Regions from separate parts of the Cryobacterium sp. TS_SC_7 genome, predicted to be linked through region 1. Evidence: predicted binding sites of a transcription regulator. Region 1 holds the regulator's gene; each other region holds the start of a gene.
The links. The regulator LexA, encoded in region 1, represses DNA repair genes until DNA is damaged. The targets are predictions, from matches to a motif close to TCGAACANNTGTTCGA.
Positions count from the first base shown of each region.

Region 2: a site for LexA is predicted at 1,235-1,250, ahead of AC0J5J_RS13635 (DUF222 domain-containing protein). Genes of this name have one in related genera too.
Region 3: a site for LexA is predicted at 1,002-1,017, ahead of AC0J5J_RS05380 (DUF222 domain-containing protein). Genes of this name have one in related genera too.

Region 1 covers NZ_CM149589.1:3,296,627-3,298,889, forward strand. The annotation lists gene metE (5-methyltetrahydropteroyltriglutamate--homocysteine S-methyltransferase) at 1-798, shown strand, start outside; gene lexA (transcriptional repressor LexA) at 955-1,656, opposite strand; gene AC0J5J_RS15150 (LysM peptidoglycan-binding domain-containing protein) at 1,940-2,263, shown strand, end outside.
Region 2 covers NZ_CM149589.1:2,963,309-2,965,571, reverse strand. The annotation lists gene AC0J5J_RS13635 (DUF222 domain-containing protein) at 1-1,170, opposite strand, end outside; gene AC0J5J_RS13630 (GYD domain-containing protein) at 1,442-1,795, shown strand; gene AC0J5J_RS13625 (DUF7010 family protein) at 1,979-2,263, opposite strand, start outside.
Region 3 covers NZ_CM149589.1:1,154,988-1,157,250, forward strand. The annotation lists gene AC0J5J_RS05380 (DUF222 domain-containing protein) at 1-938, opposite strand, end outside; gene AC0J5J_RS05385 (YdeI/OmpD-associated family protein) at 1,388-2,056, shown strand; gene AC0J5J_RS05390 (biotin transporter BioY) at 2,124-2,263, shown strand, end outside.

The DNA.
Region 1 (2,263 bases):
TTCGCCGAGAATCTCGACGGGTTCGCCGTCACCGAGAACGGCTGGGTGCAGTCGTACGGCAGCCGGTGCGTGCGCCCCTCGATCCTCTGGGGAGATGTGTCCCGGCCGCAGCCGATCACGGTCGAGTGGTCGGCGTACGCCCAGGGTCTGACGCTCAAACCGGTGAAGGGGATGCTCACCGGCCCGGTGACGATCCTCGCGTGGTCGTTCGTGCGCGATGACCAGCCGCTCGGCGACACGGCCCGGCAGGTGGCCCTGGCGCTCCGCGATGAAATCGCCGACCTCGAGAGAGCGGGAATTCAGATCGTCCAGGTCGACGAGCCCGCACTGCGAGAACTGCTGCCGCTGAAGAAGGAGGACCACGCAGAATACCTCGACTGGTCGGTGGGCTCGTTCCGCCTGGCCACCGCCGGTGCGGCCGAGGCGACGCAGATCCACACGCACCTGTGTTATTCCGAATTCGGCGTCGTCATCGACGCGATCCGTAATCTGGACGCCGACGTGACCAGCATTGAGGCGGCACGGTCGCGCATGGAGGTCGTCGGGGATATCCAGACCTCCGGCTTCGACCACGGGATCGGCCCGGGTGTGTGGGACATCCACTCGCCGCGGGTTCCCAGTGTCGCCGAGCTGACCGACCTGCTCGAGCGGGCCGCCCGGGCCATCCCGTCCGGCCAGATCTGGGTGAACCCGGATTGCGGCCTGAAAACCCGGGGCTATGCCGAGACGGTGCAGTCTCTGCGGAACATGCTCGCCGCCACCCGCGCCGTGCGCACGCGCCTGGCCGTTCCCGCGTAGTCCGCGCCGGCCGCACCCACGCAGAAGGCCGGGCACGACACCGAAAAACGGTGTTCGTGCCCGGCCTCCTGAACCCTGTGGTGACCCGACAAATCAGAGTCTCCACGACGCTGGTCGAGCCTGTCGAGACCGCGAGACCCCGAGCCGTGATCCGGCCTACACCGAGCGCAGCACCGCCACGACCTTGCCGAGAATCTCGGCGTGGTCGCCGACGATCGGTTCGAAGTTCGTGTTGCGGGGGAGCAGCCAGGTGTGTCCGTCGCGCTGGCGGAACACCTTCACGGTGGCCTCGTTGTCGAGCATGGCCGCGACGATCTCGCCGTTCTCCGCGGTCTTCTGCTGCCGAACGACGACCCAGTCACCATCCATGATGGCCGCGTCGATCATGGACTCGCCCGTCACCTTGAGCATGAAGAGATCGCCCTTACCGACGAGCTGGCGGGGGAGCGGGAAGATCTCGTCGATCTGCTGTTCGGCGGTGATCGGAATTCCGGCCGCAATGCGGCCGACGAGCGGCACCATCGCGGCATCACCGACCTGGACCCCGGTGTGGAAACTCTCCGTGCCGGACGTGGCGTCTTCGGGCGACTGCGGAATCTCGATCAGAACTTCGAGGGCGCGGGGACGATTCGGGTCGCGGCGCAGATAACCGCTCAGTTCAAGCTGGTTGAGCTGGTGGGTGACGCTCGACAGGGAGGCGAGCCCGACGGCGTCGCCGATCTCGCGCATGCTCGGCGGATAACCGCGCTGGCTGACCGAGCGCTGGATCACGTCGAGGATGGCGAGCTGTTTCTCGCTCAGGCTCTTGCGCCGTCTGGTGCCGCCCTTGTCGCGGGGACCGCTGGTGTCTTGTGCCACGTTCGTCGCTCCTCGTGTTGAGTGGTGCGCTGGCAGCAGCCGTGACGGCGACCGTTTCACGCGAATGTCGGGGGTGCCTGATTGAGTTTCAAACAGACAATCGAAACTGTATCCATCTCACGCTCAGAAAACAAACATGTATTCGAGTGTGTCGGAAAAATCTTTTCAGAAAGTACCGAATAGGGCTTGATTGTTCGAAATATCGAATATACATTCGGAACATAAGTTCGCATCCGGCTCTCCCGGCCGAGAGCCGGATGCGTCTTCTTACAGGAGGTTGGATATGAGCACTGCACTTGATCTTGGCGCCCCCATCGCGACAGGGCGCAGCCGACTGCGTCTGACCCGGCGCGGTCGCGTTGTTTTCACGGCGCTGGCGGGCCTTCCGCTCGTGGCCGCGGCATTCGTCGTCGTTCTGAACGGCGGACTGGCAGCCGCCGAGAGCTCGACGGTCGGCCGTGTGGCCACGGCCTTCGACTACGTGACCATTCAATCGGGGCAGTCGCTCTGGCAACTCGCCGAGACCATCGCCCCGACGTCCGACCCGCGCGACGTCATCGCCGAGATCGTGAGCCTCAACCAGCTCCCGTCCGACAGCGTGCAGCCC
Region 2 (2,263 bases), 330 kb from region 1:
GAAGAGACGTCGGTCACGTCCGACGTTGATGATCTGTCCGGTGTCGTCAACCTGGATGCCGCGGGTTCCGGTGTCGCAGAGCAGCCGGTCGATGGTCTCCTGCGAGATCGGGACGGGGTTTCCTTCGATCTGACCGTGGGCGGCGGCTTCGCGGGTTTCGATTGCTTCGGCGGTCTCCGGGGCGGCCGGCTGTCCCGGCTTCAGGGCCTTCTCGGTCACGATCACCCGCACCGCTGGGCAGCGCCCGCCGAAGACCCGGCCCTGGTCGGCCTCACCGGCGATCTTCAGCAACTGCACCAGGGCGTCGGCGGCGATCTGCTCCGTGCTGCGCGGGTCATCCTGCACACGTTTCGCCCAGGCGGCCTTCTCCTTGTCGACGAAACGCACCCCGCCGCGGCGAGGGCTGGTCACGGAGTCGAACACGGACAGCACGAACTCGCCGTCTTCGGGTGCGAAGAGGCCGTGCAGGCGCACCTTGCCGTTGCCAAGCCGGTAGACCCGCAGGAACCGGTCGTCGTGGGCCTGCTTCTCCCGGGCGGCGATGCCGGCCTCGTCGAGCTGGTCGCGGATGCGGCGGGCGAGCTTGAAGACCTGGTCGGCGTTCAGTGACGCGGCCTCGACAAGGAGGGATTCGAGGGCGGTGCCAAGCTTCTCGGCGGTGACCGCGGCGTCGATCTGGCCGAGACCGGAACGGATCGACTCGGCCGCGTCGACCGAGAGGCTGCCGTCGGTGACCGCCCGGGCGATCGGCGCCTGCCACGGCACCTTCGCCACGAAAGCGGCGACGAGACCGGGATCACTGTCGGGTGCGTCCACGGCCGCCTCGACGAGCTTCTCCGCCGCTTCGGCGTCGGCCATCATCGTGCCGACGGCGACGAGCTTGAAGGCGTCGTTCTTGGTTGAGCCGGTCACCGTCTGGATCAGCGCCTCCGGTGAGAGGAACCCCTGCTGCGCGGCGAGACCGGAGTGGCCGAGCTCGGGCCGGGAGCGGCGGGCGATGGTCGCCGCCATCCACGCCGACCGGGTATCGAGGAGCCGCCGGGCTGCCGCGATCTGCTTCTGACCGGCCAGCACCTCGGCATCGGGAAGAGCCTCGTAATCGGCGCAGGACGAGCCCAGGCGGGCGACGGCATCCGTTGCCGTTCTGAGGTCGTCTGCGGTGGTGGTCATGCGTTGAGGATATCAGGAATAGTACGCGTAGTCGAGAGTCTGTCACATATTTGTGAGCTAGTTTTCGAAGTCGTGTTCTAAATGATCAGGGTCGGCATGCCGGGTCTCGACAAGCTCGACCACCGGGAGCAGGGTCGGCTCGCCGGGTCTCGACAGGCTCGACCACCGGGAGCGGGCTCGACCACCGGGGGTCTCGACAGGTCGCCGCGCAACAGGTCTCGGGCACTCCTCGGGATGCTCGAGACCTGAACACACAGGACGGTAGATAACCATGAGCAAGTATCTGCTCGAAGTGAATTACGTGAGCGAAAGAATCACAGGCCTGATGCGCGAAGGCGGCACCCGTCGCCGGAAGGCACTCGTCTCGGCTCTCACCTCGGTGGGCGGCTCGCTGGAGAGCTACTATTTCGCCTTCGGCGAGACGGATGTCCCCGGGATGATCGACGTTCCCGAGCCGTCATCCGCCGCGGCCCTCTCGCACATGATCAATTCCACGGGGTCCGTGACCCGGCCGACCGACCTCCCGGCCCGTTGGCGACCTGCGGTACTGGGTCGGCGACATCCGTTTCACTCCGCCCAGAAGCCTGAAACCACGACGACCAGCTTGCAACGTGGGCAACGGTGACAGGACTCGAGTCCCTCGGCCGTGTCCACACCGTCGGGGGCCATCTCGGTCCCGCACGCCGGGCACGCCGGGCCGTCTGCGTCAATGGCGCACTCATCCATCTGCCCAGTCTGCGGCATCCGTGCGGAACGCTACTGCCCGCATCCGTCGCACGCGCCAGCTGGAGGTCGCGAGCCCGCGTGTTCAGGCGCGGCGCCCGCTGCGCAGCAGGACCGGAGTGAAGACCAGGAAGACCGCGCCTCCGATCCAACCGCTGACGGCGCCGATTCCGGGCACGAGGAACATGCCGATTGCGCCCAGGGCCACCAGCGTTCCGCCGAGTACCGCGAAGATCCTGGTGCCGTACAGGGACACGAAGACGAAATAGTGCGCCCCGACGATCAGCAGCGACGCCGGAAAGAACAGAACCGGTTCGTACGTTCCCAGAGCGATGGCGACGAGCAACCCGACGGGCACAGTGAACGCGGA
Region 3 (2,263 bases), 1.2 Mb from region 1:
GCGGGGCGGCGGCCGCCGAAGACGCGGCCCTGGTCGGCTTCGCCGGCGATCTTCAGCAACTGCACGAGGGCGTCGGCGGCGATCTGCTCCGTGCTGCGGGGGTCGTCCTGCACACGTTTCGCCCACGCGGCCTTGTCCTTGTCGACGAAACGCACCCCGCCACGGCGAGGGCTGGTCACGGAGTCGAAAGTCGAGAGCACGAATTCGCCGTCTTCCGGGGCGAAGAGCCCATTCAGGCGAACCTTGCCGTTGCCGAGCCGGTAGACCCGCAGGAACCGATCGTCGTGCGCCTGCTTCTCCCGGGCGGCGATGCCGGCTTCGTCGAGCTGGTCGCGCATCCGCCGGGCGAGTTTGAAGACCTGATCGACATTCAGTGACGCGGCCTCAATGAGGAGGGACTCGAGGGCGGTGCCGAGCCTCTCGGCGGTGACCGCGGCATCGATCTCGCCGAGGCCGGTACGGATCGACTCGGCCGCATCGACCGAGAGGGTGCCGTCGGTGACGGCGTGGGCGATCGGCGCCTGCCACGGCACCTTCGCGGCGAAAGAAGCGACCGCGGCGGCATCCACATCGGATGATTCCACGGCAGCCTCGACCAGTTTCTCCGCCGCCTCAGCATCGGCCATCATCGTGCCGACCGCGACGAGCTTGAAGGCGTCGTTCTTCGTCGACCCGGTCACCGTCTGGATGAGTGCCTCGGGCGAGAGGAACCCCTGCTGCGCGGCCAGTCCGGAGTGCCCGAGCTCGGGTCGCGAGCGACGGGCGATGGTTGCCGCCATCCACGCCGACCGGGTGTCGAGGAGCCGCCGGGCGGCTGCGATCTGCTTCTGGCCGGCCAGCACCTCGGCATCGGGAAGAGCCTCGTAGTCGGCGCAGGAGGAGCCCAGGCGGGCGACGGCATCCGTTGCCGTTCTGAGATCATCTGCGGTGGTGGTCATGTGTCGAGAATACCAGAACTAGTAGGTGTAGTCGAGAGTCTATCACCAAAATTTGAACGAATGTAGAAGTCGTGTTCTACGAGGTCTCGACAAGCTCGACCACCGAAGGCGGGCCGCGAGGTCTCGACAAGCTCGACCACCGAAGGAGGGCCGCCGGGTCTCGACAAGCTCGACCACCGAAGGAGGGCCGCCGGGTCTCGACAAGCTCGACCACCGAAGGCGGGCCGCCAGGTCTCGACAAGCTCGACCACCGAAGGAGGGCCGCCAGGTCTCGACAAGCTCGACCACCGAAGGAGGGCCGCCGGGTCTCGACAAGCTCGACCACCGAAGGAGGGCCGCCGGGTCTCGACAAGCTCGACCACCGGAGGAGGGCCGTCGAAGGCTGCGAACCCCCGCGGCGGCGCAGGGCGGCGGTTGCCCCGGCGGCGAGGACCCCTACTATGGGCGCCATGGTCGCCCATTCCGACAAACCAGTACTGCTGTTCGCCACCACGGCGGAGTGGGCGGCGTGGCTGGAAAGTAATCTCAGGCACGACGGCATCCGGTTGCAGCTGCGCAAGAAGAACTCATCCGCGCCGGGGATCACCTATCCGGAGGCGCTCGAAGTGGCACTGTGCTTCGGCTGGATCGACGGGCAGTCGGGCGCCCTCGACGCCGACTACTTCCTGCAGGGATTCACCCCCCGGCGGGCCCGGAGCCTGTGGTCCCAGCGCAACCGGGATTCGGCCCTGACCCTCATCGCCGAAGGGCGGATGCAGCCGGCCGGGTTGGCGGAGGTCGACCGCGCGAAGGCCGACGGCCGCTGGGAGGCGGCATACAGCCAGAAGGAGAGTCCCGTTCCCGATGACCTCCAGGCCGCCCTCGATGCCAACCCGGCTACCGCAGAATTCTTCCGGACGCTCACAGCCCAGAACCGGTTCGCGATCCTGTTCCGCCTCGGCAGTGTGAAACGGCCGGAGACTCGCGCCGCGAAGATTACGACCTACATCGACATGCTTGCGCGCGGGGAGACGCTCTACCCGCAGAAACCCCGCCCAGCGGCCACCCCGACCTCGGCCGAGGGCGGGAATGGGAATGGGAACGGGGACGGAGACGGAGATGGAGACGGGCCGCTATAGAGTTCAGCAGCATTCTTTGTAGGTCTTCTTCGGGATCGGGGTGCCGCCGAATCCTAGATTGAAGGACATGACTGCCAGCACCCACCCTGCCCGCACCCCCGCCCCCCGCATCCTGAGCGTTCGAGACTTGGCGCAGATCGCCATCTTCGCCGCCCTCATCGCCGCGCTCGGCCTGCCCGGCGCCCTGAGCATCGGGGCCGTCGCCGT